Regions from separate parts of the Georgenia phoenicis genome, predicted to be linked through region 2. Evidence: riboswitches for the same ligand, from Rfam matches in the RefSeq annotation. Region 2 holds a riboswitch; the other holds the start of a gene.
What was found. A riboswitch is a leader RNA that binds a small molecule or an ion and turns the genes downstream of it on or off. The one in region 2 is predicted to bind thiamine pyrophosphate.

Region 1: linked by a shared signal. The riboswitch ahead of AA0005_RS11160 (YkoF family thiamine/hydroxymethylpyrimidine-binding protein) and the one ahead of AA0005_RS02390 (thiamine ABC transporter substrate binding subunit) in region 2 are both predicted to bind thiamine pyrophosphate.

Annotation. Positions count from the first base shown of each region.
Region 1 is NZ_CP154855.1:2,343,267-2,358,617, reverse strand. Features, by position in the region: gene AA0005_RS11200 (AI-2E family transporter) at 1-379, opposite strand, end outside; tRNA gene AA0005_RS11195 (tRNA-Leu) at 595-680, shown strand; gene AA0005_RS11190 (class I SAM-dependent methyltransferase) at 736-1,491, opposite strand; gene AA0005_RS11185 (MBL fold metallo-hydrolase) at 1,543-2,388, opposite strand; gene AA0005_RS11180 (N-acetylmuramoyl-L-alanine amidase) at 2,602-4,980, shown strand; gene AA0005_RS11175 (energy-coupling factor transporter transmembrane component T family protein) at 5,006-5,788, opposite strand; gene AA0005_RS11170 (ABC transporter ATP-binding protein) at 5,785-7,449, opposite strand; gene AA0005_RS11165 (ECF transporter S component) at 7,442-8,059, opposite strand; gene AA0005_RS11160 (YkoF family thiamine/hydroxymethylpyrimidine-binding protein) at 8,056-8,718, opposite strand; TPP riboswitch at 8,767-8,874, opposite strand; gene AA0005_RS11155 (alanine/glycine:cation symporter family protein) at 8,887-10,335, opposite strand; gene AA0005_RS11150 (TSUP family transporter) at 10,427-11,185, opposite strand; gene AA0005_RS11145 (protein adenylyltransferase SelO) at 11,232-12,686, opposite strand; gene AA0005_RS11140 (substrate-binding domain-containing protein) at 12,860-14,224, shown strand; gene AA0005_RS11135 (DUF429 domain-containing protein) at 14,224-15,021, shown strand; gene AA0005_RS11130 (DUF222 domain-containing protein) at 15,080-15,351, shown strand, end outside.
Region 2 is NZ_CP154855.1:471,510-486,860, reverse strand. Features, by position in the region: gene AA0005_RS02435 (ABC transporter ATP-binding protein) at 1-142, shown strand, start outside; gene AA0005_RS02430 (pyridoxamine 5'-phosphate oxidase family protein) at 150-533, opposite strand; gene AA0005_RS02425 (aminoacyl-tRNA deacylase) at 606-1,040, opposite strand; gene AA0005_RS02420 (glycoside hydrolase family 65 protein) at 1,079-3,463, opposite strand; gene AA0005_RS02415 (HAD family hydrolase) at 3,460-4,194, opposite strand; gene AA0005_RS02410 (cytochrome P450) at 4,267-5,466, opposite strand; gene AA0005_RS02405 (hypothetical protein) at 5,502-6,041, opposite strand; gene AA0005_RS02400 (ABC transporter ATP-binding protein) at 6,038-7,051, opposite strand; gene AA0005_RS02395 (ABC transporter permease) at 7,045-8,739, opposite strand; gene AA0005_RS02390 (thiamine ABC transporter substrate binding subunit) at 8,715-9,746, opposite strand; TPP riboswitch at 9,797-9,902, opposite strand; gene AA0005_RS02385 (DUF4235 domain-containing protein) at 9,984-10,262, shown strand; gene mnhG (monovalent cation/H(+) antiporter subunit G) at 10,263-10,712, opposite strand; gene AA0005_RS02375 (monovalent cation/H+ antiporter complex subunit F) at 10,709-11,131, opposite strand; gene AA0005_RS02370 (Na+/H+ antiporter subunit E) at 11,128-11,790, opposite strand; gene AA0005_RS02365 (Na+/H+ antiporter subunit D) at 11,787-13,379, opposite strand; gene AA0005_RS02360 (Na(+)/H(+) antiporter subunit C) at 13,376-13,897, opposite strand; gene AA0005_RS02355 (Na+/H+ antiporter subunit A) at 13,894-15,351, opposite strand, start outside.

The sequences.
Region 1 (15,351 bases), 1.9 Mb from region 2:
GCATCACCCGCGCGAGCGCGCTCACCACGGGGTACAGCACCGAGGTGACGACGAGTGCGAGGAAGACGGCGATGAACACCGCCTGGATGCGGGTGGTCGCGAAGACGATCATCGCCACGACGACGACGATCCCGATGAACAGCCACGACATGAGCCCGTAGCGGCGCAGCCAGCGCGGCACGTCGAAAGGGTCCCGCTCGGCGTGCATCGCCCGTTCCGGCATGCGGCGCACCGAGACCCGCCCCGCGGACGACGACACCCGCGGCAGCCGCGCGGCCCTGGCCAGACTCCGCTCGGACGCGGATGGCGACGGCGCACCGTCCGCTGCGACGTCGCCGGGCGTGGGCCGGCTCGAGCGGACCTTGCCGAAAAGCCTCATTCCGCGGCCTCCTCGAGTGCTGGACGTGCCCAGTGTGGCGCACCGGGCGCGCAGCAGCCCGGTGACACGACGGTGCGGTCCCCGGTGGGCGCAGGGCGCCGGTCGTGGCGCTCACCACACTCGGGCCGCGAGGCCCGTTCGGGTTCGAAACCGCCCTCCGGGCCGTGCTATCTTTTGGGACGTCGCCAGCGGCCCCGGTTGCTGGAACACCACTCGTCCGGGTGGCGGAATAGGTAGACGCGCTAGCTTGAGGTGCTAGTGCCCGTATTAGGGCGTGGGGGTTCAAGTCCCCCCTCGGACACAGCAGGACCCGCAGGATCGTCGGCGAGAGCCACGAGCCGGCGGGTCCTTTCTCTTTACGCCGGCCGTCTCGCGACGACGAGGTGACGGGTCGAGTGGGTGACGAGGGCCCGGCCGCCGCGCAGCTGCGCGTCGAGCTCGCGCAGCGCGCGCTCGTACCGCGTCACGGAGAAGTCGGGGACCCACCACACGCACCGGCGCAGGATCCACACGACGGCACCGACGTCGTGGAAAACCATGCGGCAGCGGGCCGACTCGAGCGACACCACGTCGAGCCCGGCGGCCACTGCTGCCGCCGCCTCGCGGTGCGGGTCGCGGCCGTCCTCGCCGCGGGGGAGCGGTCCCGTGAAGTGCTCGATGAGCTCGACGGCGGAGTCCGGGCCGACGTGCTGCGCGACGTAGTGCCCGCCCGGTGCGAGGACGCGGGCGATCTGCGACCAGTCCGGCCGGACCGGGTGCCGGCAGGTGACGAGGTCGAAGGTGGCGTCGGCGAAGGGGGGCGGTGCGCCGTCGTCGGTCCGGACGACACGGACGCCACGGGGGCCGAGGAGCCGGCGCGCGCGCTCGAAGTTCGGGGGCCAGCTCTCGGTCGCGACCATCGTCGGGGGGAGCACCGGCGCCTCGGCGAGCACCTCGCCGCCGCCGGTGTCGACGTCGAGCGCCGAGCTCGCCTGGGCAAGCCGCTCTGCCAGGACGCGGCTGTACCGCCACGGTGGCCGTTCCTCGGTGGCGCGCCCGGTGAGCCACGCGAAGTCCCACCCGCCGACATCGGCGTGGGCTGCCTCGTGCACGAGCTCTCCGAAGGGCCTCATGGCAGCAGGGTCCTGGACGTCGGCCGAAGGGCTCAACGCAATTTGTGCTGCTCAGGTGAGGTGGTCGAAGCGGCCACTGACCCAGTCGACGTACCGCTGCGCCGAACGCTCGACGACGTCCCCGGCCCCTTCGGGCACGACGCCGCGGAAGTTGTTGTAGAGCCGGTCGAAGTCGAGGCGGGCGACCTGGTCGGCGATGCGCCGGACGACGGCGGCCGAGAGCGGGATGCGGTTGGGGTAGCTGCGCAGGAAGCTGACGCTGCGGCCGTCGGGGCCGGGGAAGATGCCGTCACCCGCGAGCAGCACGCCGCGGCCGTCGGCCCCGGTGAAGTGGGCGACGGTGCTGCCCGGGAAGTGCCCGCCGATCTGCTCGAGGCGGACGCCGGGGAGGATCTCGTGGGCCTCGTCCCACAGCTGCACGGCGGGCGGGCGGTAGGGCAGGAACTGGGCGTCCGCCCGGGCGACGAGGATCGGGGCGTCGGAGAAGGCCCGGCTGTACAGCGACTGGACGCCGTACATGTGCGGGTGGCTGGCCACGATCGCCGTGAGTCCGCCATGGGATGCGATGGCCGCGACCGCTGTGTCGTCGATGTAGCCCGGGACGTCGAACAGGAGGTTGCCGTGCTCTGTGACGAGGAGCTTGCCGGTCTGCGTGATCCCGACGCCCGGCTCCGTGCCGATCCCGATCAGCCCGGGCTCCAGCTCCTCGACGACGGTGCGGTGCCCGGCTGCTGCCAGCTCGCCCACCGTCGTCCAGACCTGGCCACTGCGTGGCACCCACTGACGCTCGTCGTCGCAGATGACGCAGACCTCGGGCAGCGGCCCGCTGCCGTACTCGACCGCGCACGTGGCGCACACGACGTGGTCCGCTGCCTGCTGCTCCGGGGTGCTGCTCATACCTGCGTCCTTGCCTCGGCGTCCCCGCCGGGGCCGGCGAGATGGCGCCGAGGCTAGCGCGCAGGCCTCGTCGGACGCGCCGGATTATGTAGCCTGTGACTGGTGTGACACATGTGACTCGTGTGGATTACTGATATATCGTCCGGCCTAGCCGATATACCCGGGGACGCCTCTGTGCGCCGCCCCTCGCCGTCCACTCGGAAGTTCGTCTTCATGCCTCTGCTCAGGTCCGCTGGCCCCACGCTCGTCGTCACGTCGCTGCTGCTCGGCGGCCTCACGCCCCTCGCCGGTGCGCAGAGCGTGCCCGAGGAGCCGGTGACCGTCGTCGCGCTCACGTCCGCGGACCGTGACCTCACGGAGCTGGCGGTCGACGGGCTGGAGCCCCTGCAGGACGACGAGGCGCAGGCCACCGCGTCCGGCGACGTGTCCACGGAGGAGAGCACCCCGGCCCCTGCGGCTGGGACGGCCGACGTGGCCCCCGCCGCCGTGCGGACCCGCATGAGCGCCCCGGCTGCCACCGAGACGGCCTCCGCCGCGGACGTTGCCGTCGCCGCTGTCTCCACCGACCCAGCCGTCGACGCGGACGTCGCGGCGACTGCTGAGCCCACCACCGACGCGGACGTCCCGGCAGCCGCCACTGACGCGCCCACCTCCGCCGCAGACGCCCCGGCCACTGCCTCCGCCGAGCCTGGCACCGACGAGGACACCGCCGCTGCGCCCACCGCCGAGGACGACGCCCCCGCGAACGACGTCGTCGACGACGGCGCGGGCGCCTCCACCGCCGACCCCCAGTCCGACGCCGCGAACGAGACGGACGGCGTCGCGGTGCTCACCGCCCCCATCGCCACCGACGAGTTCTACGTCGCCGGCGTCACCTGGGACGGCGCGGACGCGCTGGCCCCGGACGCCGCCGTCTTCATCCGCGTGATGGAGAACGGGGAGTGGCAGGACTGGTCGCAGCTCGAGGCCGAGCAAGCGAGCGACGAGGCGACCACGACCGGTGGCACCGAGCCGTACGTCGCCGCGGGCGCCGAGGCGGTGCAGGTCCAGGTCTCCGGTGACCCGGAGGACCTGCCGGCGAACCTGCGCCTCAACCTCATGCCCGAGTGGCCCGCCGAGGAGGAGGTCGTCCTCGAGGACGACGCACCGGTCGCCGCGACCGTGCCCCAGACCGACCCGCTGGCACCCGCGCCCGAGCCGGCGCCGCTCCCGTTCCAGCAGCAGACGACCACCGCGGCCGCGGCCCGCACCGTGGCGGCGCCGCAGGGAGTCGCCAGCGCGCGCACCGCCGCCGTCGCCAGCAGCACCGCCCCGCGGCCCGCGGTCATCAGCCGCTCCGGGTGGGGCGCGAACGAGTCGCAGATGACGTGGCGCCCCTCCTACGCGAACCTCCAGGGCGCCGTCATCCACCACACGGCGGGATCGAACAACTACACCCAGTCGCAGAGCGCGAGCGTCGTCCGGGGCATCTACAGCTACCACGCGATCACCCGCGGCTGGGGCGACATCGGCTACAACTTCCTCATCGACAAGTGGGGCCGCGTCTACGAGGGCCGCAGCGGTTCCCTCGCCTCGCCCGACGGCAAGATGCCCGTCGGCGCCCACGCCGCGCCCTACAACACCGGCACCGTCGGCCTGAGCGTCATGGGCGACTACACGAAGGTCGGCGTCCCGGCTGCCGCGATGAACGCCATGGCCGAGATCCTCGGCTGGCAGTTCGGGCGCGCGGGCATCGACGCAACTACGCCCTACGTTCCGCAGGCCACGGGCCAGAACAGGAGCGGCCTCAACCGCGTCTTCGGCCACCGCGATGTCTCGTCCACCGCCTGCCCGGGCAACGACATCTACTCGCGGCTCGGCTGGCTGGCGCGCGCCGCCAACGACCGCGCGGCCGTGTACGGCGGGCTCGTGCACACGAGCACCGTCTACCTCAACAACGACTGGGGTCCGCTCGCGAGCAAGGAGTTCGCCCTCGGCAACCGCTCGACCGAGGTCTACTCCGGCGACTGGGACGGCGACGGCGAGGACACCCTCGCCCTGCGCGTGGGCAACGTCTTCCACGTCTACAACAGCAACGAGGCCGGGGCCGAGCCCTGGGTCGTCGGCTACGGCCGCGTCGGCGACGAGGTTCTCGTCGGCGACTGGGACGGGGACGGCCGCGACAGTCTGGCGGTCAGGCGGGGCAAGACGTACTACATGAAGAACTCCATCACCTCCGGGGCGGCCGACTACGTCATCGCCTACGGATGGGAGGGCGACGAGGTTCACGTCGGTGACTGGAACGGGGACGGCCGCGACACCCTGACCGTGCGGCGGCAGTCCACCTACCACGTGAAGAACGCCATCGCCGGTGGCAAGGCGGACCACGTCATCGCCTACGGCCGCGCGGGCGACACGGTCGTCGTGGGGGACTGGAACGGCAACGGCCAGGACACCTTCGGGGTGCGGCGCGCCGCGACGTACCACGTGAAGAACTCGATCGCCGGCGGCAAGGCCGACATCGTGCAGACCTACGGCCGCCCCGGGGACTCCGTCATCGTCGGGGACTGGGACGGCAACGGCACCGACACGCTCGGGGTCCACCGCCACTGACAGGCCGGCAGCTGCGCGGCCCGGCTCAGCCCGTCAGGGCCGCCGGACCGCGCAGCACGCCCAGCCACCCACTGCCCAGGAGCACCAGCGCCACGACGGCGAGCACGGACGCGGCCAGCGCCCAGTCCGCCGGGGTGACGTGGACCGGCCGCCAGGTCGTGCGCGGGTGCAGGCCCAGGCCGCGGGACTCCAGGGCCTGGGCCATCCGCTCGCCGCGTCGCACGCTCACGACGAGCAGCGAGAACACCACCCGGGCGAGATGACGCGGCCCGCGCGGGGGTCCGCCGCCGCGGCGGAGCGGTGCTCGCACGGCGTGGGCCTGCTGGATGGTCGCCCACTCACGAGGCATGTCCTGGAGCAGCCGGTGCCCGGCAAGCACCGCGTAGGCCACGCGGGGGCTGAGCCGGGCGTTCTGCCGGAGGCTGTGCATGAGCGCGACGGCATCCGTCGAGACCAGGAACCCGATCGCCAGCACCCCGACCAGCAGGGTGCGCACCGCGAGCGCGGCGCCCACGGTGAGTCCCTCGGTCGTCACCCGGAGCACGCCCGCCTGCCAGAGGATCTCCCCGGGGCGGCTGAGGGCGTTGACGACGAGCACGCCCAGCGCGAAGGCAGCGAAGGGCACGTGTGCCACCAGGAGCGTCCGTGGTCCGGTGCGGGTCGAGGCTGCCACGCCGGTGAGGGCGAGCAGGTACAGCACGGCCGGGGTCCACGGGTCGAGCACGAACATCACGACGAAGGAGATGACGACGACGAGCCCGAGCTTGACCGTCGGGTTGCGGCGCTCCAGCGCCGGGATCGTGCTCACCGCGCCACCCCGGCCGGCGCCGGGCGGTCGATGCCCACGGCCGCGTCCAGGTTCGCCAGCACGCGCCGGACCGCCGGTCCGTCGCGCACCTCCTCCACCAGCCACGTGACGAGGGGCGGCAGCACGAGGCCGCCCCGCCGGCGGACCTCCGGGTCACGCAGCACCGGGATGGTCGGGCCGTCGGCGACCACGGTGCCCTCACCGAGCACGACGACGCGGTCGGCCAGGCCGAGCACCGTCCTCAGGTCGTGGCTGGAGACGACGACGGCGCGTCCCTCGGCAGCGGCGTCACGGAGCGCGGACGCCGTGGCGACGGTGTCCCGGCGGTCGAGGCCCAGCGTGGGTTCGTCGGCGAACAGGCAGGGACGGTCGTGGGCGAGCATGGCGGCGAGGCTGAGCCGCCGCTTCTCCCCTCCGGAGAGCCGGAAGGGGCTCTGCTCCGCCAGGTGCTCGAGCCGGTGGCGGCGGAGCTGACGGCGGACGGTGTCCTCGGCGGGGCCGGGTAGGCCGTGACCGACCTCCTCGGCGACCGTGTGCGCGACGAACTGGTGCTCCGCATTCTGGAAGACCATGCCGGCGCGCGGGCCCTCGACCCCGCCGGCCGCGGGCGGGAGGAGGCCGGCCAGGGTGAGGAGGAGGGTGGTCTTGCCGCTGCCGTTGCGTCCGAGCAGGGCGACGACCTCACCGGCGTGGAGCGTGAGGTCGACCCCGGTGAGGACGTTGGTGCCGGTATGCCGCGAGACGGCGAGGCCGGTGGCACGCAGCACGGGTTCCCGCGGGGCGGCGCGGGCAGCGGCGGCTGCGCCGTCGGGATCCTCCTGCGCGAGGCGCTCGAGCAGCGCCCGGTTGGCGGGCAGGCCGCCGGCGAGGCCGCCGACTGCCCGCAGCTCCGACGCAAGCGGCAGCCAGCAGCCCGCCCGCAGCAGCTCGACCGCGTTCTCGTCGAGGACCCGGTCCGTGGGGCCGTCCGCGACCAGCCGGCCGCCCTCGTCGACGACGACGGCGCGTGCGGGCAGCGTGCCTCCGTCCCCGGCGAGGTCGTCGAGCCGGTGCTCGACGACGACCACCGTCGTGTCGCCGGGCGCGGTCGCGGCGGCCAGGGCGCCGCGGACGTCGGCGACGCCGGCCGCGTCGAGCATCGACGTCGGCTCGTCCAGCAGGAGCACGTCCGGCTCGGTGACCAGTGCCGCCGCGAGGGCCACCCGCTGGGACTCCCCGCCGGACAGTTCCCCGGTCGCCCGTTCGCGCAGCTGGGCCGCACCCACGACGCGCAGCGCCGCCTCGATCCGCTCGTCGATGGCCGCCGGCTCGACGGCATGGTTCTCCAGGGGCAGGGCCAGCTCCTGCTCGACCGTCGGCAGGCACACCGCGGCCGTCGGGTCCTGGGCGACGACCCCCACGTGGCGGGACAGCTCGACGACGCTCGTTTCCGTCGTGCGGGTGCCGCAGGTCGCGACCGTCCCCGAGAGCTGTGCGGCGACGGTGTGGGGGACCACGCCGGTGATGCAGTGCAGGAGCGTCGACTTCCCCGAGCCTGAGGGCCCCAGCAGCAGGACGTGCTCACCGGCGGCTACCCGCAGACTGATCTCCTCCAGCACCGGCGCGGTCCGGCGCGGGACGCGGACCGTGACGTCCGCGAGCACGACGGCGTCCTCAGCCACGGGTGGCCTCCTCCCGGCCGATCGCGAAGTTGTCGACGACGCCCGTCCGGGCCAGTGCGTCGACGATCACCTTGGCAAGCAGGCCGCCGAGCGCGACCCCCGAGACGAGCTGGAGGACGAGGCGCAGGGCGAGGATGTCCTGCCCGTACCAACCGGAGCGGAAGGCCGAGTAGAAGAAGACGAGCCCCGCGCCGAGCAGTCCCGACACGGCGAAGACGGTCCACCCGAACCTGCGGTAGCGGGTCGCGGCGAAGGCGAGCTCGCTGCCCAGGCCCTGGATCGCGGCCGCGACGACGAGCGTGGGCCCGACCGGCGAGCCGAGGAAGATCACCTCGACCACGGAGGCGATGACCTCCGCGGCCACCCCCGCGAGGGGGCGCCGGACGATCGCGATGACGATCGGCGCGACGAGCAGCCACCCGCCGAAGAGGACGTGCTGCGCGAGGTCGCCGGCCGGGCCCATGAGCACGGCGAGGCCGTTCCACGCCTGGACCAGGGCCCAGTACACGAAGCCGAAGACGACCCCGAGCACGACCATGAGCATGAGGTCCTTGAGCTCCCAGAACGGCTTTCGTGGCCGGACCGGTGCCGGCAGCGGTGCGCCGGTCACCGGGCCGCCGCCGCGCTCGGGGAGCCGACCGACACGGTGAGGTGGGAGACGACGTGCGGCACCTGGGCACCGACCTGCGCCCACGCGTCGACGGCGGTGGCCAGCACCTCGGCGACGTCGCCGCTCAGCCTCGTGGCGTAGTGCGCGGCGGACGCCGCGGTCCCGCGGCGCTGGGCGGCAGCGATGGCCGCCTCGATGTGCGCCATGTGGTCGCCGTCGCCATCGCCGCCGTCGAGCAGCGGGTACAGGGACCACTGGGCGACGGCGGCCACCCCGGTCGGCTCGACGCTCACCGGCTCCGGGCTCGGCAGGCTCGTGACGCGCAGGTCGCAGGTCCGCTCGCCCGGGCAGCCGCGGGAGAGCAGGACGTGGGCGACGACGTGCCCCCCGCCGCTGAGGCGGGAGGCCCCGGCGACGACGGCGGCGAGGTAGCGCACGAGGCGCTCCTCGGCCGGCGCCTCCGTAGCCCCGACGTAGGTGCTCACGTCGTCGGTCTCGAGGACCAGCCCGTCGGTGAGGCCGGCCTGCTCGGCGTCCTCGAGCGCGCCGAGGATGACGGGGACGAAGTCGTCGCAGTGGGGGTGGATGCTGAAGCGGGCGCCGATCCCGAGCTGCTCGGGCGCGGCGGTCGGCTGGGTCGTGCTCTGGGTGGTGGTCATCGTGGGCCCTCTCAGGCCCCAGGGGTACCTCGAAGCCCTGGCGGCGCCACGCCGACAGGTGCCCTGCTCCCTACGCCGGTACGAACCGGATCAGGTTGACGGGTCTGCGGACGTTCCGCACTCTCAGCGCCGTGTGGCGCTCCCCGGGGGTCGGGGCGAGTCTAGCGCTCAGCGGACGACCGTGTCGACATCGTCGGCGAAGGGGCTCGGGGAGAAGGCGCGCACCTCGTCGGTGGTGGCGCTGAGCTGCGGGTCGTTGGCCAGGTAGTTCTTCGTCTCCCGCGCCACCAGCCCGGAGAGGATGACGAGGCCGATGAGGTTGGGGATGGCCATGAGGCCGTTCATGACGTCGGAGAAGTTCCACACCACCTCGAGGGATACCGTGCAGCCGATGTAGACGACGAGCGAGAAGACCACGCGGTAGGGCATGACGCCGCGGCGCCCCACGAGCCGCTCGATGCAGCGCTCCCCGTAGTAGGCCCAGCCGAGCACGGTGGAGAAGGCGAACATCGACAGGGCGATGGTGACGATGTAGTGGCCCCAGTCGCCGGGCAGGCCGTGGGTGAAGGCCTCGCCCGTCATCGTGGCCGCGCCCTCCTCACCGGTGTCCCACACGCCGGTCGTGACGATGACCAGGCCCGTGAAGGTGACGACGACGATCGTGTCGATGAAGGTCTGGGTCATCGACACGAGCGCCTGACGCACCGGGTGGGAGGTCTTGGCCGCCGCGGCCGCGATCGCCGCCGAGCCCATGCCGGACTCGTTGGAGAACATGCCGCGGGCGGCGCCCATCTGGACCGCGATGATGATCGTCGAGCCGACGAAGCCGCCGGTGGCTGCCGTGCCGGAGAAGGCGTCGGTGAAGATGAGGGCGATCGCCGCGGGCAGGTCGGCGACGTTGACGATGAGGATGAACAGCGCCCCGAGGACGTAGGAGACGATCATGATCGGCACGAAGCCGGCGGTCACCTTGCCGATCGACTTGATGCCGCCGACGAGGACGACGAGCGCGAAGACGCTGAGGACGACGCCGGTCACCCACGGCGGGACGCCGAAGGAGCGGTCGAGGTTGCCCGCGACCGAGTTGCCCTGGGTCATGTTCCCGATGCCGAAGGAGGCGATGATCGCCGCGATCGTGAACGCGAGACCCAGCACCTTGCCCAGCGGGCCGCGGATGCCGCGCTCGAGGTAGTACTGCGGGCCGCCGGACTTCTCGCCGGCCGCGTCGGTGCGCCGGTAGTAGACGCCGAGGAAGGCCTCGGTGTACTTCGAGGCCATGCCGACGAGGCCGGTGACCCACATCCAGAACAGCGCACCGGGCCCGCCGATGGCGATGGCCGTGGCGACACCGACGATGTTGCCGGTCCCGACGGTCGCGGCCAGGGCGGTGGTGAGCGCCTGGAACTGGGAGACGTCGCCGTCGTCGGCTCCGACGTCGCGGCGCTTGATGATGCCGAGGCGGAGGGCGGCGCCGAGCTTGCGGAACTGCAGGCCGCGCAGCCGGATCGAGAGGAAGAGACCGACGCCGAAGAGCAGCGGGATGAGCACGAAGGGTCCCCACACCACCCCGGAGACGTCCCCGAAGAACTGGCTGAGGTCCTCGCCGAGCTGGTCCATGTGGTCTCCCCGGGTGTCGTGCGGCAGTGGCTGGGCGCCACTGTGCCACGGGTCACAGACATCGGTGGTCAACTTCGCCGGGCGAGTTGCGTCAGGTGACGGCCAGGACGCCCCGCACGAGGGTCGCCGTGGCACCGAGGACGACGACGGCGACGGCGACCCGCCGGCCCGTCGCCGGGGTGACGTGGCGGGCCACCCGGCCACCGACGAGGACGCCCAGCGGGACGGAGGCGACGGCGGCGACGACGAGCGGCCACTGCGGCAGACCGGCGGCGCCCGAGGCGGCACCGATGAGCGTCTTGGTCGCGAGGGAGACCACGCCCATCGTGAGGAAGACGGGCTGGAGCGTCGCGGCGAAGGCCCGCTGCGCCCACCGGGTGGCCTGGGCGTAGAGCAGCACGGCGGGCCCACCGACGCCGACGGCCGTGTTGAGGAAGCCGCCGGTGAGCCCGGCGACGGGCGCGGCGGCGCGGCCGAGGTCGGGCAGCTGCCAGGACAGTGCCATCGGGGCGAGCGCGAGCAGCAGCGCTGCACCGATGACGACCTCCAGCCACCCGGCGTCGACGGCGCCGACGAGCAGCGCCGCGGGGACGGAGCCGATGACGATCGTCGGCGCGATGCGCCAGAAGCGGGGCCAGTCGATGTCGCGGCGCATGACGACGGCGAGCGCGAGCGCCGAGACGACCGTCGTGACGTTGGTCAGCATGACGCCCGCGACCGGGCCGATGAGCAGGACGAAGGTGGGGGAGACGACCAGTCCGGTGCCCATGCCGCTCGTGCGCTGGAGGACGGCGCCGAGCACGACGGCGCCGAGCACGGCCGCCAGCACCCACAGGTCCACGTCGCTCATCCTCACCGCCCGCGCCGCCCTGCCGTGCAGGCTCGCCGCGCGGACCTCAGGTGCCGCAGTAGGTGATGAACGGCGTGTCGGGCTCCGCGGGCTCGGTGTACCGCTCGAGACCGGGCCGCTCCTCGTAGGGGCGCGTGACGACGTCGAGCAGCTCGCGGACGGGGCCGAGGTCCCCGGCGGTCGCGGCGTCCAGCGCCTCCTCGACGAGGTGGTTGCGCGGTATGTAGACCGGGTTGTGGCTCGCCATGAGCGCGGGGTCCGGGTTCGCGGCCCGCCACTGCTCGAGCCACCGGCCCAGGCGGGCGTCGAACCCGGGCAGCTCGCGGACCGGGCCCGAGTCGCCGCGGGCGGCCGCTGTGAGGGCGCGGAAGAAGGTCGTGTGGTCCGGACGGGCGGCCACGAGGAGCGCGGTGAGGTCGGTGGCCAGCCGGTCCGCGCCGTCGTCGTCCTCCGCGAGCCCGAGCTTGGCCCGCATGCCCGCCGTCCATGCGGCGCTGTACCGGGCGGGGAAGGTGTTGACGAGGTCGGTGAGGAGGCGGACGGCCTCGTCGTCGTCGGTGTGGACGAGGGGGAGGAGCGCCTCGGCGAGGCGGGCGAGGTTCCACTGGGCGACGGCCGGCTGGTTGCCGTAGGCGTAGCGGCCGCGGGCGTCGATCGAGCTGAAGACGGTGGCCGGGTCGACGGCCTCCATGAAGGCGCACGGCCCGTAGTCGATGGTCTCCCCGGAGATCGTCATGTTGTCGGTGTTCATGACGCCGTGGACGAAGCCGACGAGCATCCAATGCGCGACGAGCGCCGCCTGGGTGCCGACGACGGCCTCGACGAGCGCAAGGTACGGGTTCTCCGCCACGGCGGCGTGCGGGTGGTGGCGCGCGATCGCGTGGTCGGCGAGGCGGCGCAGGAGCTCGTGGTCGCCGGTGGCGCGCGCGTACTGGAAGGTGCCCACGCGCAGGTGGCTGGCGGCGACGCGCGCGAGCACCGCACCGGGCAGCAGCGTCTCGCGCCGCACCGTGGCACCCGTGGCGACGACGGCGAGAGAGCGGGTGGTCGGCACGCCGAGCGCGTGCATGGCCTCGCTGACGACGTACTCGCGCAGCATCGGGCCGACGGCGGCGTACCCGTCACCGCCGCGGGCGAAGGGCGTGGGGCCCGAGCCCTTGAGGTGGAGGTCGCGCAGCCGGCCGCTCGTGTCGGTGAGCTCGCCGAGCAGGAGGGCGCGGCCGTCACCGAGGCGGGGGGAGTAGGAGCCGAACTGGTGGCCGGCGTAGGCCATGGCCACCGGGGTGGCCCCGGCGGGTACGCGGGTCCCGACGAGCAGGCCGGTGCCCTCCTCGCTGCGCAGCTCGTCCAGGTCGAGGCCCAGCTCGGTGGCGAGCGGCTCGTTGAGGAAGAGCAGCGCGGGGCTCGGGGCGTCCGCCGCCCGCCAGGGCACGGCGAGCTCGGGCAGCTCGCGGGCGAAGCGGTCGCCCAGACGGTGGCCGGCGGGGGCGGTGGTGCTCATCGTTCGACGATACGGCGGGCCGGGAGCCTTCGCTGTTCGGGACCCTGGCCCCGGCGTCGTGCAGCCGATGTGTGCTACGAAGCAAAGCTGCGTCAGTCTCCCCGCGATGACGACGAAGTTGAGTGCGGGTGAGTGGTTTTACCGCCTGGTGCGACGACGGGTACCCCCGGCCGATGCTGTGCCGGCCGGCATGGCTCGACCTGGGCGGGGAGTGGCAGTTCGCCCCCGACCCCGAGGAGATCGGCACCCAGCGCGGCTGGCACCGTGACGACCACCCCTTCGCGCACACCATCCAGGTCCCCTTCCCGCCCGGCAGCGAGCTGTCCGGCGTCGCCGCCGAGCACGCCGTCGACGTCGTCTGGTACCGCCGGACGGTCACGGCCGAGGAGCTCGCCCACCTCGCCGACGGCGACGTCCTCCTCCTCCACTTCGAGGCCGTCGACTACCGGGCCGACGTGTGGGTCGACGGGCAGCACGCCGCCTCTCACGAAGGTGGCTTCACGCCCTTCACCGTCCAGCTGGAGCGCGGCACCGAGCCGGTCACCGTCGTCGTCCGCGCGGAGGACCGGCGCGAGGACCTCAGCCAGCCGCGCGGCAAGCAGGACTGGCGCGAGACGGCCCACGGCATCTGGTACGAGCGTTCCAACGGGATCTGGCGCGACGTGTGGATGGAGGCCGTCCCGCGCGCCCACGTCTCCGAGCTGCGCTGGGACAGCGATCTCGACGCCGCCACCGTCCGCTGCGAGCTCACCTTCTCCGGCTGGCTCGCCCCGGGGGCTACGGCCTCCGTCGACCTCGCGCTCGACGGCGCACCGCTCACCCGGGCGGAGGTCGCCGTCTCCGGCCCGACGGCGGAGGTCACCCTCCACCTGCCGGAGCTGCGCAACCGCATGGAGTGGCCCGGGCTCGTGTGGAGCCCGGAGACGCCGACGCTGCTCGACGCCACCGTCCGCCTGCGCACCCAGGCGGCGACCGACGAGGTCGTCTCCTACGTGGGACTGCGGAAGGTCGACGTCGAGGGCCAGTACCTGCGCGTCAACGACCGCCCCACCTACGTGCGCGCCGTCCTCGACCAGGGGTACTGGGCGCAGAGCTACCTCACCCCGCCCTCGCCCGACGCGCTGCGGGTGGACCTCCAGCTGAGCAAGGACCTCGGCTTCAACACCGTGCGCATCCACCAGCGCGTCCCCGACCGCCGCTTCCTCACCTGGGCCGACCGCCTCGGCCTCGAGGAGCTGAGCCGCGGGCCGCTCCCGGACGCCGTCGCCTGCATGAACGACCTCCTCGCCTTCGGCACGCTGCGCGCCTGCGCCGAGCTCGGGATCGACGTCCCGGGCCGCCTCCTCGTCACCGGCTGGGACGACATCGCGCTCAGCCGCTTCTCGGTGCCGTCGATCACCACGGTGTCGCCGGACAAGAGCGCGATCGCGCAGCAGGCGGTCGACGGCCTGCTCGGGCTCATCGACGGCGACGACGTCAACCTGGCCGACGTCGTCGTGCCGCACTCGCTCGTGGTGCGGGAGTCGACGGGGCGATAGTGCATATCGGCATCGACCTCGCGTGGAGCACGCGACGGCGCACCGGTCTGGCTACCGTGGACGCCTCGGGCGCGCTCGTCGCGTCCGGCAGCGCTGTCTCCGACGTCGAGATCGACGAGTGGCTGGCGACCCTGCCCGCCGCCGTCGTCAACGTCGCGATCGACGCGCCGCTCGTCGTCCCCAACCAGACCGGCATGCGCGCGTGCGAGCGGCTGGTCGGGCGGGTCTACGGCCGGTACGACGCGAGCGGCCACGCCAGCAACCGGTCGATCGCGTACTTCGACCCGCCGCGGGCGTGGAGTCTGGCGACGCGGCACGGGTGGGCGACCGACCCGGCCCACCGCGCGACCCCCGAGCGCCCCGGCGCGATCGAGGTGTACCCGCACGCGGCCATGGTCGGGCTCTTCGAGCTCGGCCGGATCCTCAAGTACAAGAGCGGTCCGGTCATGACGCGGCGCGAGGCGCTGCTCGAGCTGCTGCGGCTCATGGAGGGAATCGCGGCCCTTGACCTGCCGGCCAACGAGCGGTGGCGCGAGGTGCGGTGGGCCGTCGAGGAGGCCACGCGGCCGATGCATCTCGACCGGGTCGAGGACGAGGTCGACGCCGTCATGTGCGCGTACCTGGCCTGGCTCTGGCACCACGAGCCGCAGTCGCTGCACGTGTTCGGTGACACGGACAGCGGGTGCATCGTCGCGCCGCCGTCTCCGACGCATCCGGCGACGCCTCGAGTGACGGTCACGCGTTCTCATGACGGCGACCCCACCGGCTCACTACGGGTGTCGCCGAACATGTGGTGAGCAGTCGCTGTGCATCGGTCGAGGCCGAATGTCAGACCCTGTCTGTAACGTCGGTCACATGGACGACGACGGCGCAGCACCGGACGGTGGGAGGGGCACCACCCCTGCCGGCAGCGTGCCGTCAGGCCCGCTCACCGTGGCGGCGCTCGAGTCGTGGCGGGCGGTGCTGGGCGAGGTCGACCGAGCGGTGACCGACACCGAGCGCGTCGACCTGCTGCGTGCCCTCGAGGAGCTGAAGTCGGCGGCGTGCGCCGCCCAGGCGCGGCTGGCGGTCGACCTCGACGCGTCCCAGCGTGCGGAGCAGGCGAGGGGCGGTGTCCCGCTGTCCCG
Region 2 (15,351 bases):
GACGCGGCTCATCATGATGCACGAGGGCCGGGTGGTCGTCGACATCGCCGGGGAGCGCAAGCAGCGCGCCTCCGTCCAGGACCTCCTCCAGGCCTTCGCGCAGGCCGGCGCCGGCCTCGACGACCGCACGCTGCTCCAGTAGCGGCCGCTCAGCGGACCCGTCGCCCGGTGACCGTCGTCATCGCGACGGCGACGGGCACGGTGGCAGGCAGCTCGGCCCACACGTCGGCCGCCGGGGCGCCCGGGTTGACGAGCGGGTCGCCCACGAGGTGCGCCCGGCCGGTCACGGTCACCGACCAGCCGGTCCGGCTCTCCTCGTCGAAGTGGCCGGCGGCGACGGTGATGGGGCGGCCCTCGACGACGGCGGTGAGCGAGCGGCCGTAGCCGCTGCGCACGACGATCTCGTCACCGTGCACGGTGAAGTTCACCGGCACCATGTGGACGGCGCCGTCGGCACAGTGGGCGAGCCAGGCCACGGAGACCTGGTCGAGCAGGCGGCGGCAGGCGCGCGGACCCAGCACCTCGAGCGACATCTCTCGGCTCCCGTCGGCGGGCCTCCAGCATCCCACCCGGCGCAAGACCCCGGGCGGGGTTCGGCCGGACCGTCAGGCGGGGTCGGTGACGTCAGCGACCCGCGCGCCGAGCGCCGTCACCAGGGCGGCGCCGTCGACGGTCGCGGCCACGCCGTGCGCGCCCGCGCCGATCGAGACGGTGCCCCGCACGCGCTCGTCGGCGACCACCGGCCAGGCGTGCAGCGCCCCGAAGGGCGTGATGGTCCCGCGCTCGTAGCCCGTCACCTCGCGGGCGGTGGCGGCGTCGGGCAGGGACAGCCGGCTCACGCCGAGCAGGGCCCGCAGCCGGGGCCAGGAGATCTGCCGGTCGCCCGGGACGAGGACGAAGAGGTAGTCCCCCTCCGCGCGCCGCACGACGATCGTCTTGACGATCGCCCCGGGCTCCACGCCGCGGGCCGCGGCCGCCTCGGCGAGGCTGCCGACCCGCCCGTGCCGGGTCACCGTGTGGGCCAGGCCGGCGGCCTCCATCGCGGCGACGGCCTCGGCCTGCCCCGGGCCGGCGGCGCTCACGAGGCGCTCCGGGCGACCGAGAGCGGCTGCCGTCCGGCGGGCCGGGGCGTGCGCCCCGCCGGCTGCGGCGGGGCGGGCAGCAGCGGCGGGCGCAGCACGACCGGGCGCGTCACCGGCTCCCCCGCCCGCACGCGGACCTCCTCGTCGTAGACGCTCATCGCCAGCTCCTCCCCGTCCTCGCTCAGCAGGGTGCACGTGACCTCGTCGTGGTCCGCCTCCACCTTGACGGCCATGCCGCGCCACAGCACCCGGAAGGCCAGGCGCGTCACCGTCTCGGGCAGCGCGGGCGCCACGTGCAGCCGGTCCCCGCGCTCGCGCATCCCGCCGAAGCCGTCGACGAGAGCCGTCCACGCCCCGGCGGAGGAGGCGATGTGCAGCCCCTGGTCGGTGTTGCCCTGGAGGTCGCGCAGGTCGACGAGCGCCGCCTCGTGGAGGTAGGCGTGCGCGAGGTCCAGGTGCCCCACCTCCGCGCACATGACCGCCTGGGTGCAGGCCGACAGCGAGGAGTCACGCACGGTGCGGCGCTCGTAGTAGTCGAGGTTCCACGCCTTGTCCTTGTCGGTGAAGGCCTCCCCGCACCAGTGCATGGCGAGCACGAGGTCGGCCTGCTTGACGACCTGCTTGCGGTAGAGCTGGAAGTACGGGGCGTGCAGCATGAGCGGGTAGCGGGTCCCGCCGTCGTGGAAGTCCCACTCCCCGTACCGGGTGAAGCCCTCGCACTGCGGGTGCACGCCGAGCTCGGCGTCGTAGGGCACGTGGACCGCCTCCGCGGCGGCCCGCCAGGCCGCCCGCTCGTCGTCGTCCACCCCGAGGGCGACGGCGAGGTCCGGGTTGCGCTCGCACGCGCCGTCGGCGGAGCGCAGGTTCCGCGCGGCCATGAGGTTGGTGAAGACGTTGTCGTCGATGACGGCGGTGTACTCGTCGGGCCCGGTGACGCCCTGGACGTGCCAGGCGCCCGAGCGGTCGTGGTGGCCCAGCGACATCCACAGCCGCGCGGTCTCGACGAGCACCTCGGCCCCGCACTCGCGGTCCAGGCTCTCGTCCCCCGTGGTGAGGCGGTAGTACTCGAAGGCGCGGGCGATGTCGGCGTTGAGGTGGAAGGCGGCGGTGCCGGCGGGCCAGTACGCCGAGGTCTCCTCGCCCTGGATGGTGCGCCACGGGAAGGCGGCGCCCGCGAGGCCGAGCGTCGCCGCCCGGGCCTTGGCCAGCGGCAGGGTCGAGGCCCGCCAGCGCAGCGCGTGCGCCGCGGCGTCGGGTGCGGTCATGACGAGGACGGGCAGCACGAAGCCCTCGATGTCCCAGAAGGTGTGTCCGTTGTAGCCGGTGCCCGTCAGCGCCTTGGCGCCGATCGCCCGGCCCTCGGCCCGCGCGCCGGCCTGCAGCACCTGGAAGAGGCAGAAGCGCACCGCCTGCTGGAGGATCGGGTCGCCGTCGACCTCGACGTCCGCCGAGCGCCAGAAGTCGTCGAGGTAGCGGCGCTGGTCGCGCACGAGGGAGTCCCAGCCGGCGTAGCGGGCGCTGGTGAGCGCGGCGGCCACCTGGTCGCGCAGGGCGTCGGCGCTGCGGGTGCCGGACCAGCCGTAGGCGACGTGCTTGACCACCCGCAGCGTCTCCCCCGCCTCCAGGCGCGTGACGACGGTCGTGCGCGCCCAGTCCTCGCGGGCCTCGTTCTCCACCTCGAACTGGCGGGGGCACTCGATGTCGTGGTCCATGCCGGCCGCGACGAGCAGGTTGCTCGTGCGGGTGCGGTGGAGGAGCACGGCGCCGCGCTGCTCGACGTCCCTGGCGACGGCGACGAGCGGGTCCTGGAGGGCGGCGGCCACCCGCGGGTCGTCGTCGTCGGCCTCCGGCGGGTCCTCGTTGGCGACGAGCTGGGACTGGACGATGAGGCGCGCGGGCCCGTCCACGGGCTCGACCTCGTACTCGACGGCGGCGACGGCGCGGTGGGTGAAGGACACGAGCCGGGTGGAGCGCACGACGACCCGCCGCCCGGCCGGGGAGACCCAGTCGGTCACCCGGCGCAGGGTGCCGGCGCGCAGGTCGAGCACCCGCTCGTGGGAGAGGACCTCGCCGTAGCGCATGTCGAAGGGCTCGTCGTCGACGAGGAGGCGGACGAGCTTGCCGTTGGTGACGTTGACGATCGTCTGCCCGGACTCCGGGTAGCCGTAGCCGCCCTCGGCGTAGGGCAGCTGGTGGTGCTCGAAGAAGCCGGACAGGTAGGTGCCCTGCTGGTCCACCGGCTCACCCTCGTCGAGGTTGCCGCGCAGGCCCAGGTGCCCGTTCGACAGCGCGAAGAGCGACTCCATCCGGCCGAGCGAGTCGAGGTCCAGGCCCCGCTCGCGCAGGCACCAGGGCTCGACGGGCAGGGTCGGCTCGGTCACAGGAGCTCCTCGAGGTCCGTGACGACGACGTCGGCGCCCTCCTCGCGCAGTGCGTCGGCCTGCCCGAGGCGGTCGACGCCGACGACGTAGCCGAAGCCGCCCGTCCGGGCCGCCGCCACACCGGCGCGCGCGTCCTCGAAGACCGCGGCCTCCCGCGGCGTGACGCCCAGGCGGCGCGTCGCCTCGAGGAAGGTGTCGGGGGCGGGCTTGCCGGGCAGGTCGAGCGCGTGGGCGACAGAGCCGTCGACGAGGACGTCGATCCGGTCCTCCAGGCCCGTGACGTCCAGCACGAGGGCGGCGTTCGCGCTGGAGGAGACGACGGCGCAGGGCAGCCCCGCCTCCCGCGCGGCCTCGAGGTAGCGCAGGGAGCCGGGGAAGACCTCGACGCCCTCGGTCGTGATGAGCTGGAGGACGCGCTCGTTCTTCCGGTTGCCGATGCCGTTGATGGTCTCCCGCTCCGGGCTGTCGGTCGGGGTCCCGAAGGGCAGGGTGATGTCGCGGCTGCCGAGGAAGTCGCGCACGCCGTCGACCCGGCGCTTGCCGTCGACGTGCGCGGCGTACTCCGCCACCGGGTCGAAGGGGACGAAGGGCTCCCCCGTCCGCCGGGAGTGCTCCCGGAGCACCTCGTCGAAGGTCTCCGTCCACGCCCGGGCGTGGAGGGCGGCGGTCCGGGTGAGCACGCCGTCGAGGTCGAACAGCAGCACGCGCACGCTGTCTGGTAGTCCGAGCACCACGTCTCCTCTCGCTACAGGTCCGCCCAGCCTCGCAGGCTTCGCGGCAGCGCGCGCCCCTTCCGCCCGGCCTCAGCGCAGGACGAGCGGGACGACGGCGTAGCCGCCGACCGGGGGCAGCTCGCGCTCGCGCGGGCGGTCGGGGTCCGCCTCCACGGCCGTCGTCGCGGCGAGGACCGCGCGGGTGAGGGCCCGCAGCTCGAGGGTGGCGAGCGGGCGGCCGGGGCACACGTGGCGCCCGATGCCCCACACGAGGTTGTAGGGCGCGTTGCGCTCGGGCGCGAACTCGTCGGGGTCGCCGAAGACGCGCGGGTCACGGTTGGCCGCGGTCCAGCTGAGGTGGACGCGCTCCCCGGCGGCGATCTCCCGGCCGCCGAGGGTGACGGCCTCGGTGGTGACGCGGCGGTTGGAGACGAAGGGGTCGTCGATGCGCAGGATCTCGTCGAGGACGGCGTTCAGCTCCCGGTCGGAGACCCCCGAGCGCAGCCGGTCCTGCAGCGCCGGGTGGTCGGCGAGGTAGGCGAGGACGACACCGGCGCACAGCGCCATCGAGCCGAGGTCCCCGCCCGTCCAGTTCCGCAGCACCGAGACGATCTCCTCGTCGGTGAGCGGCCGGCCCTCCACCCGCTCGCGCACGAGCTCGGTCGTCACGTCCGCGGGGGCCGCGTCCCCCGCGGCGCGCCGCGCGTCGGTGAGGGAGCGGATGATCGCGTCGAAGCGGGCGGCGACCTCGGCGGTGCGGGCACGGTCGCCCGAGCGGGTCGCGGCGTGGTTGTCGGCCACCCACCCGAGCAGCTCGTCCTCGAGCTCCGCCGGCCAGCCGAGCCAGGCGCACTGGGCCCGCACCGCGAAGCGCGCGCCGAGCGCGACGGCGTCCACCCGCCCGGGCACGTTCAGCCCGGCGACGACCTGCGCCGCCACGCCGGCGACCACCGGCTCGGCGGCGGTCATCCGCTCCGGGGTGAAGTAGCGCTCGACGACGGCGCGGAAGGCGGTGTGCGTCGGCCCGTCCAGGCCGTTGGGGACCTGGAGGAAGCGGGAGACACCGTTGGAGAAGGTGCGGTCGTCGAGGGCCGCGGCGGTGACGTCGGCGTGGGAGAAGAGTGTCCAGTCCCCGGCGGTGCCCCGCGCGACGGGGCAGCGCTCGCGCATCTCGTCGTAGGCGGCGAGCGGGTCGCTCAGCACCCGGGTGCCCCGCGGGTTCCAGTCGGTGGCCGGCACCTCCTCCCGCTGTCCGGTGCTGATCTCGTCCGTCGGGAGGTGCTCGGTCATCCCCCCATCCTGCACCCGCGCGGCCGCGGGCCCGCTCAGCCGAGCTGCTCGAGGGTGTCCGCGACGTCGACGAGGACGTCGAGGTAGCGGTCGAGCTCGGTGAGGAGCGGCTCGCCGGGCAGCCAGCCGACGACGACGCCCTGCTCGGCCCGCACCGACATCCCGCTCGGCGAGCGGTCCCGCAGCCAGGCCCCACCCTCGGTGCCCAGCTCCTCGGCCGGGACGCCGTCCGTCATCAGCTGGGCCACCGGCACGCTCGCGCGCAGCTCGACGGTGACGACGTGGGTGACCCCGGCAGCCGTCTCCAGGCGGAAGGAGCTCGCCTCCCGGCCGCGGTGGGGCCCGGTGACCGCGTCGTCCACGTCGCGCTCGGGGGCCGTGAAGGGCGGGCACTGCCAGCGGCCGAGCACCTCGGGCGCGGCGCCGAGCACCCGCCAGCCGCGGGGCGCGGCCCATACCTCCAGCCGCTCGGTGCGGCGCACGGCGCTGCCGAGCCGGCGACGGGAGCGCGCGAGGAGCAGCGCGGGCACGGCGACCACCGCGACGAGGAGGAGCAGCGCGAGCGTCTCGTTCACCGTGCCCCCAGCACGGCGACGTGCTCGGGCAGCACCCGCACGCCCACGCTCTCGGGCACCGGGCCGTCGGCCGGCACGCGGAGCACCGCGCCCTGGCCGTCGGGGAGCGTGACGTCCAGCTCCTTCTCGCCGCGGCGCACCCGCCACCCGCGGACGGGCAGGGGTGCGCCGTCGTCGTCGGGGACGAGCGCCCGCGGCCCGAGGGCGAGCCGCACCGGCCCGCTCCCCGCGTTGGGGGTGGCGACCGTCCCGAGCGGTCCGCGCACCCCGCCGTCGACGGCGACGGCGTCGACCACCGGCCCGTAGCCGAGGAAGCGGGCCACCTCCTCGCCCGCCGGTGCCCGCCACAGGCGCTCGGGCGTGTCCGCCTGGAGCACGTGGCCGCGCGCCATGACGGCGATCCGGGTGGCGACGGTGAAGGCCTCGTCCTGGTCGTGGGTGACGTAGACGGCGGTGGTGCCGGCGGCGTGGATGATGTCGCGCAGCTCGCCGGCGAGGTGCTCGCGCAGCGAGCGGTCCAGGGAGGACAGCGGCTCGTCGAGCAGGAGGAGGCGGGGGCGCGGGGCGAGCGAGCGGGCGAGGGCGACGCGCTGCTGCTCGCCGCCCGAGAGCGTCGTGACCGGCCGGGCCCCGTAGCCGGCGAGGCCGACGAGCTCGAGGAGCTCGGCCACCCGGTGCTCGCGGTCGGCGCGGGGCAGCGCGCCCAGCCCGTAGCCGACGTTGCCGGCGACGTCTCGGTGCGGGAAGAGCTGGCCGTCCTGGAACATCAGCCCGAAGCCGCGCCGGTGCACCGGGATGCCCTCGAGGTCCTGCCCGTCCCAGCGCAGCCGGCCGGCGGCCAGCGGCTCGAGCCCGGCGACCGCCCGCAGCAGCGAGGACTTCCCGCAGCCGGAGGGGCCGAGGAGGGCGAGCACCTCACCGGCGGGGACGTCGAGGTCCACCCCGTCCACCGCCGTCGGGCCGCCGGGGTAGGTGACGACGACCCCGCGCGCCTCCAGTCCGCTCACCACGTGCCCATCCTGTCTCCTCGGAGGCGTTCGGCGAGCATCATGACGCTCGCGGTGAGCACGGCGAGGACGACCGAGGCCGCCAGCGCCATGCCGTAGTTCTCGGCGCCCGGGCGCCCGATGAGCCGGAAGACGACGACCGGCAGCGTCGGGGTCTCCGGGCGCGCGAGGAAGGCGGTCGCGCCGAACTCCCCGAGGGAGACGGCGAAGGCGAAGCCGACCGCCAGGCCCAGGCCACGTAGGAGGAAGGGGCCGTCGACGGTCGCCAGCACCCGCCCGGGTGCGGCGCCCAGCACGGCGGCCGCCTCCCGCAGCCGCGGGTCGATCGCCCGCAGCACCGGCAGCACGGTCCGCACGACGATCGGGACAGCGACCACCGCCTGCGCGATCGGCACGATGACGGGTGAGCCGCGCAGGTCCAGCGGCGGGGAGTCGAGCGTGACGAGGAAGCCGAAGCCCACCGTCACGGCCGACACCCCGAGGGGGAGCATGAAGACGGCGTCGAGCACCCCCAGCGCCCGCCGTCCCCGCGGCGAGCGCGGCCGCCGGGAGACGACGAGCGCGACGAGCGTGCCGACGACGACGGCGAGGACCGTCGCGTCGACGGCCGCCCGCAGCGAGTTGAGGGTCGCCTCCCACACGGTGACGGTCAGCGCGTTGGCGCCGCCCGTCGTCGCCAGCCGGCGGAAGTTCTCCAGCCCCCAGCCCTCCGGGGTGCGCAGCGAGCCGGCGAGGAGGTGGGCGAGCGGCAGGACGAGCAGGCCGAGGACGACGACGGCGGTGACGACCACCGCCGGCACGTCCGGTCCCGGCCGCCCGGGGCCGCGCAGCCGGAGGGGGTGGGTGGCCGTGCGGTCCGTGCGCAGGTGCAGGGAGCGGTCGTAGCGCCGCCGGGCGCGCGAGGCGATGAGCAGCGCCGCGCCGACGACGGCGAGCTGGAGCACCGAGAGCACTGCCGCCGCGCGCAGGTCGAGGAACTGCGTCGTCTGGACCCAGACCTCGGTCTCGATCGTGCCGTAGCGCGGCCCGCCCATCGTGAGGACGAGGCCGAAGGAGGTCGCGCAGAAGAGGAAGACGACGGCGCCGGCGGAGAGGACCGCCGGGGCGAGCGCCGGCAGCGTGACCGTGCGGAACGCGCGCCACGGGGAGGCACCGAGGCTGCGGGCGGCCTCCTCGGCGCGCGGGTCCAGCCGCTCCCACAGCGCGCCCACGGTCCGCACGACGAGGGCGTAGTTGAAGAAGACGAGTGCCGCGACCACCGCCGCGAAGGTCCTGTCCAGGCCGAGGAAGCCCAGCGGGCCGGTCTCGACGAGCAGTGAGCGGAACGCGACACCGACGACGACCGTGGGCAGCACGAAGGGCACCGTGATGAAGCCGCGCACCAGCCGCCGTCCGCGGAAGCGGCAGCGGTACAGGACGTAGGCGCCGGGCAGGCCGAGCAGGAGCGCGGCGGCCGTCGCGGTCAGCGACTGCCCGACGGTGATCCCGATGACCCGCCACGTGCGCGGGCGGGAGAGCACCTCACCGATGCCACCGAGGTCGAGCGCGCCGTCGGGCAGGAAGCCGCGGGCCACCATGGTGGCGACCGGCCAGAGGAAGAAGACCGAGAGGAAGGCGAGCGGCACCCCCGCCGCGAGCGCCCAGCCCAGGGCGCCCGCGGGGCTCGTCAGCCGACGACGATCTCGGTCCACGTCTCGATCCAGCGGTCCCGGTTGTCGGTGATGGCCTGCGGGTCCACCTCGTGGGGCGCCGGGCTCACCGGGGCGTGGTCGGCCCACGCCTGCGGCAGCGAGACGCCGGGGAGCACCGGGTACATGTACATGGAGCCGGGGATGTCGGCCTGGACCTCGGGCGAGAGGAGGAAGTCGACGAACTCCTGGGCGCCCTCGACGTTCTCGGCGCCGGCGAGCACGCCCGCGTACTCGGTCTGGCGGAAGCAGGTGTCCAGGAGGGCGCCGGTGCGCGGCGCGGAGCCGTTCTCGGGCACCTCCGCGGCGGGCGAGGAGGAGTAGGACACGACGAGGGGCCGCGGCCCGGCGCCCTCGGAGCCGGAGAAGTCGACGTAGTACGCGTCCGACCAGCCCTCGACGACCCGCACCCCGTTGGCGGCGAGGTCGCGCCAGTACTGCTCCCAGCCGTCCTCCCCGAAGGCGCCGACGGTCGCGAGGAGGAAGGCCAGCCCGGGCGACGACGTCGCCGGGTTGGTGACGACGAGCAGGTCGGCGTAGGCCGGGTCGGTGAGGTCCTCGAGGGTCTGCGGCTCGGCGAGGCCCTGCGCGCTGAACCACTCGTGGTCGACGTTGACGCACACGTCGCCGAAGTCGACGGCGGTGAGCCGGTCGTCCAGCACCGTCCCGGTCGCGTCCGGGGAGCGGTAGGGCTGGAGCACCCCGGCGGCGCGCGCCGCGAAGGAGTTGTCGATGCCGTAGACGACGTCGCCCAGGGGGTTGTCGCGGGTGAGGACGAGCTGGTTGACGAGCGCTCCGCCGTCGCCGGGGGTGATGTGCTCGACGGTGTAGCCGGTGCGCTCCTCGAAGTCGGCGAGCAGGCCGTCGCTCAGGTGGAAGGAGTCGTGGGTGACGACGCGCAGGACGTCCTCGTCCTCCTCCTCCCCGGTGCCCGTCGTGGCGCTGCAGGCGGCGAGGGCGAGGGTGGCGGCCAGCCCGAGGGCGGCGGCGCGGGTGCGGTGGGTGGTCATGGCTCCTCCTCAGGTGCAAGGAGGGGTCCGGGTACGGGTGGTCCCGTCCCGGGGAGAGAATCCCGACTTCCTTCGCCGGTGCTAACCGGAGCAGGTTCGAGGGTCTGCGGCCTCGCCGCACTCTCAGCACCGTCCGGTGCTCCCCTGTCGTTCGCCACCGATGCTACCGCGGGACCAGGTGTGCGTGCCGCCACGCCCCCCGTTAGGTTTGTCCCCAGCCCTCAAGGACGGAGTGACATGGACATCGGGTGGAAGATCGTCAGCACCGGGTCGGCAATCCTCGCCGGCGTTCTCGCCAACAAGATCCTCGACATCGGGTGGAAGGCCGTCACCGGCCACGAGCCCCCCGGTGACGACAACGACGACCCCGCGGTCAGCCTCACCGAGGTCGTCGTCTTCGCCGCCGTCAGCGGCGCCGTCATCGGGCTCAGCCGGCAGCTGGCGCAGGCCGGCGCGGCGAAGTGGTACGGCGGGCCGGTGGAGAAGAAGTCGCCCAACCCGGTCACCGGGCCGTAGTCAGCCCCCCGCGGGCGAGGTGCCGCGCTCGTCGCGGCCCTCGTCCGTGCCGGCGGCGGCCTGCTCGCGCTCCAGCTCGAGGCGGTCGAGCTCGTCGAGCTTCTCCGCACGCTCGAGGTCCTCGGTGAGCTCGTCGACGACGAGCAGCGAGTGCTCGATCTTCCCGGTGCGGTAGCCGGCCCGGCTGAGCATGTGCGCCGAGATCGGGCCCGTGACGAGCTGGAAGGCGACGACGAGCAGCAGGGTGATCCCCGCCGTCACGCTGCGCAGCTCGATGCCCAGCCCGGTCATGAGCAGCATGAGCCCGAGCACCTGCGGCTTGGTCGCCGCGTGCATGCGGGAGAGCAGGTCGGGGAAGCGGAGGATGCCGAGGCCCGCGACGAGCGCGAGCAGCGCCCCGCCGATGAGCAGGGCACCGGCGACGACGTCGAGGACGGTGTCGGGGCTCATCGGTCCCTCCTGCGGTGTTCCTCGTCGTCGTCGGACTCGACGGAGACGATGACCGCCCCGCTGTCCTCGTCCTCGTCGTCGGTCGGGGAGTCCTCCCCCTCCGCCTCGCGCCGCGCCAGGATGTCCTCGAGCTCGTCCTTGGTGAGGATGCGGCCCTCCTCGGCCGACTCCGCCGCGGCGAAGCGGGCGATGGAGACCGAGCCGATGAAGCCGACGAGCGCGAGGACGATGAGGACGGGCACGAGGTCGCCGCGCTTGGTGGCCGCGGCAATGAGGGCGACCGTACCGATGAGCACGGCAGTGGTGACGTCCACCCCGAGGATGCGGTCGAACATGCTCGGCCCGCGCTCCACCCGGGACAGCGCCATGACCGCTGCGGCCAGGAGGATGACGAAGCAGATGATGTAGACGACGGTCACGACTCCTCCTCCCGCCGCGCGTCCATGTCCGCATCGACCCGGTCCCCCGAGCGGCTGCGGAGCTTGCCGGCGCGCGCGGAGCTGCCCGGCGCCAGCCCGGCCTCGATGAGCTCCTCGCGGCTGCCGAAGGCACGCAGGATGCGCTCCTCCTGGTCGAGGACGGCCTGGTGGGCCCGCTCGAGCCCGCCGTGCATCTCGACGTCGAGGATGTGGTGGTAGAGCGTGCCGGTGATGCGGTGCGCCTCGATGACGACGGAGCCCGGGACGAGGGACGTCATCCCGGCGACCATCGTGAGGTAGACGTCGTTGTGGCTGCGCAGCCGCACCCGGATGACCGCTCCCCGCGGCGGCTCGCGGCGCACCGCCAGCGCCGCGACCTCGACCGAGGCCTTGACGACGTCCCAGAGGAAGTAGGCGAGGAGCAGGACGACACCCCAGGGACGGAAGCGGCCGTCGAAGGGCGTCGTCGGCAGGGGCAGCACCGCGGTGACGAGGACGGCCAGGAAGGCGCCGATGACGACGTTCGCGAGGCTGAGGTCGCCCCACAGGGCGACCCACACGACGGTGAGCCACAGGAGCACACCCCAGTTCGCGCGGGGCCGGAAGCGGTGGCGCGGCCGGTGCTCGGTCGGCTGGTGGTCGGCAAGCTGCGGGCTCACGGAACCTCCTCCCGGGTCTCCTGCTCCTCGCTGATCTGACCCGACTCGCCGTTGCGCTCGGCCTCCTCGGTGAGGTCCGAGGACTGGCCGGAGCCGCGCATGCCGTCGGGCAGCACCGTCGTGATGTACGGAGTCTGCGCCCGCAGGTCGCGGGCCGCGCGGTCGGTGTAGTCGAACAGCGGCCCGGCGACGACGGTGAAGGCGAGGGACATCGCGACGAGCGCGGCGGTGGGTCCGACCATCGAGCGCGGGGTCGTGGTGTCGGGCAGCGGCTCGGGCGCCTCCTGCCAGAAGGCCTGGTTCCACGCCTTGCTCACCGCGTAGAGGGTGAGGAGGCTCGTGACGAGTGCGGCGGCGATGAGCGTCCAGTCCAGCGCCCCGCCCCGCTGCGCACCGGCCTCGATGAGCCCGACCTTGCCGAGGAACCCGGACATCGGCGGGATGCCCGCGAGGTTCATCGCCGGGACGAAGTAGAGGATCGCGAGGAGCGGGGCCACGCGCGCGAGAGACCCGAGCTTGGCGAGGGACGTCGTGCCACCCCGGCGCTCGATGAGTCCCGCGACGAGGAAGAGCGCCGTCTGGACGGTGATGTGGTGGACGACGTAGAAGATCGCGGCGGACAGCCCCGCCTCCGTCGACGTCGCCACGCCCCACACCATGTAGCCGATGTGGCTGACGAGGGTGAAGGACAGGAGTCGTTTGATGTCCTGCTGGGCGACGGCGCCGAGGATCCCGATGACCATCGTGAGGAGCGCGAGGACCATGAGGACGTCGTCGGCCCGCCCGTCGGGGAAGAGCAGCGTCTGGGTGCGGATGATCGCGTAGACGCCGACCTTCGTCAGCAGGCCGGCGAACACCGCCGTCACGGGCGCGGGCGCCGTCGGGTAGGAGTCGGGCAGCCACGCGTGCAGCGGGAAGATGGCCGCCTTGATCCCGAAGGCCACCAGCAGCATGAGCTGGAGGACCAGCTGGGTGCCCGGGTCGATCTCCCCGATCCGCTGGGACAGCTGGGCGAGGTTGACCGTGCCCGTCGCGGCGTAGACGAGGGCGATCGCGGCGAGGAAGAGGATCGAGGAGAGGATCGAGACGACGATGTAGACGGTGCCCGCCCGCACCCGCTCGCGGGACCCGCCGAGCGTGATGAGGACGAAGCTCGAGACGAGGAGGATCTCGAAGCCGACGTAGAGGTTGAACAGGTCGCCGGTGAGGAAGGCGTTGGAGACGCCCGCCGAGAGGATGAGGTAGGTCGGGTGGTAGATCGCCACCGGGGCGCCCTCGTCGCCGTCGGCGTTGCCCTGGGCCAGGGAGTACAGGAGCACCCCGAGCGTGACGGCGACCGAGACGACGAGGAGGAGCGCGGAGAGTCGGTCGGCGACGAGCGCGATGCCCACGGGCGCCGCCCACCCACCGATGTCCACGGCCATCGGCCCGTCGTTGACGAGGACGAGCAGCGCGATCGCGACGCCGAGGACGGTGGTGAGCGCGGCGAGCGTGACGATGCGCTGGACGTGCGGGAAGCGGGCGAGCGCGAGCGCCAGCCCCGCTGCGACGAGGGGGATGAGGACGGGCAGCGGCAGGAGGAAGCTCATCGCAGCTCCTCGTCGTCCAGGCCGATGCCCGGACGGCGGCGGTTGCCACCCTCTCGGCGGGGCAGGACGAGCGTCTCGTCCCGGGACAGGGCGGCGTCCTCGGCCAGCGTGGTGCCGGCGTCGTCCGTGCTGCGGGCGGGCACGACGTTGCTCTCCGCGAGGCGGACGATCCGGCGGTCCTCGAGGTCGTCCTGCACCTCGTCGTGGCCGTTGAGCTGCCAGGCGCGGTAGGCGACCGACAGGAGGAAGGCAGTGAGCCCGAGGGTGATGACGATGGCCGTGAGGACCATGGCCTGCGGGAGCGGGTCGCTCATGTTCTCCGGGGCGGTCGTCCCCACGAGCGGGGGCCCGCCGGCGCGGCCGCTGGCCACGAGGAACATGACGTTGACGCCGTTGGAGATCATCGAGATGCCGATGATGATGCGCGTGAGACTGCGCTCGAGGAGGAGGTAGACGCCGGCGCCGACGAGTACCCCGACGAGGAGCACGAGGGCGAGGCTGGGGGACGTGTCGATCATCGGGGGCCTCCGTCCGTGGGGCGAGGGCTCGCCACCCAGCCGGCGGGCGCGGCCTCGGGGGCGGCGTCGTCGGCGGTGACCTCCGGGGAGTCGAAGGGCACGTCGGGCGCGACGTCACCCTCGCGCTCGCCCTGGCGGTCGACCTCCGCCCCGAGGGTGCGGAGGATGTCGAGGACGAGTCCGACGACGACGAGGTAGACGCCGACGTCGAAGAAGATCGTCGTGACGAGCTTGAGCTCGCCCATCGGGCCGAGGTCCGCCTCGACGAGCGCCGACTGCAGCACGTCACCACCGAGGAACAGCGGGATGGCGCCGGCGCCGGCGGAGAGGAACAGTCCGGTGCCGAGGATCCAGCCGGCCTGGACCGGCAGCGCCTCGCCCAGCTCGTAGCGGCCACCCGCGAGGTAGCGCACGGTGAGCGCGATACCGGCGATGAGACCGCCTGCGAAGCCACCACCGGGCTGGTTGTGCCCGGCGAAGAGCAGGTAGAGGGAGAAGATCACCATCGTGTGGAAGACGAGTCGCGTGCCGACCTCGAAGATCACCGAGCGCCGCTGTGGCGCGAGGGTCGGGATCGCGCTGAGCCACTGGCGCCCGCGGCCGGCGGGGCCGCCCGCCTCCTCGCCGCGCGTGGTGAGCCGGCGGTAGAGGCTGACGTTGCGGTCGGGCACCGGCGTCTCCCAGACCCTGGCCTGCTGCGGGTCACTGAGCTTGGTCGCGCGGTCGATCTTGCTCGCCCGCGCCCGGAGGAAGATGAGGGAAGCGACGCCGGTCGCGGCGGCGAGGAGCACGGAGATCTCGCCCATGGTGTCCCACGCGCGGATGTCGACGAGCGTGACGTTGACGACGTTGCGCCCGTACCCGTACTCGTAGGCCTCCTCGGCGAAGTCGACGGAGACGGGGGTGTGGATGCGGGAGCCGGCTGCGACCATCGTGAGCCCCGCGGCGGTGATGCCGACGAGGACGCCGAGCGCGGCCCGCCACCAGCGGGAGGCGGCGAGCGGGCGGTTGGAGAAGTAGGCGGGCAGCCGGCGCAGGACGAGGATGAAGACGACGAGCGTGATCGTCTCGACGAGCACCTGGGTGAGCGCGAGGTCGGGGGCGCCGTGGATCTCGTAGAGCAGCGCGATCCCGTAGCCGGAGACACCGAGGAGGAGCACGGCCTTGAGCCGGCGGCGCGCACGGGCGGCGAGGAAGGCCGCGAGCGCGACGACGGCGACGACGGCGGCCTGCACCCCGCTGTCCCACAGCCGCACGTCCGCCGGGAAGGTGCCGAAGGCGATGGCCGCGCCGCCGGCGAGGGCGATGGTCACGGTGAGGATGATCGACAGGTAGGCGGGCAGCGAGCCGCGCTGGGTGTAGGCGGTGACGTCGGCCGCGAAGCGCTCGGTCCCGCGGATGATGCTGCGGTAGACGCCCGCGGCGCCGTCGAACTCCCACAGCGCACCCTGGAG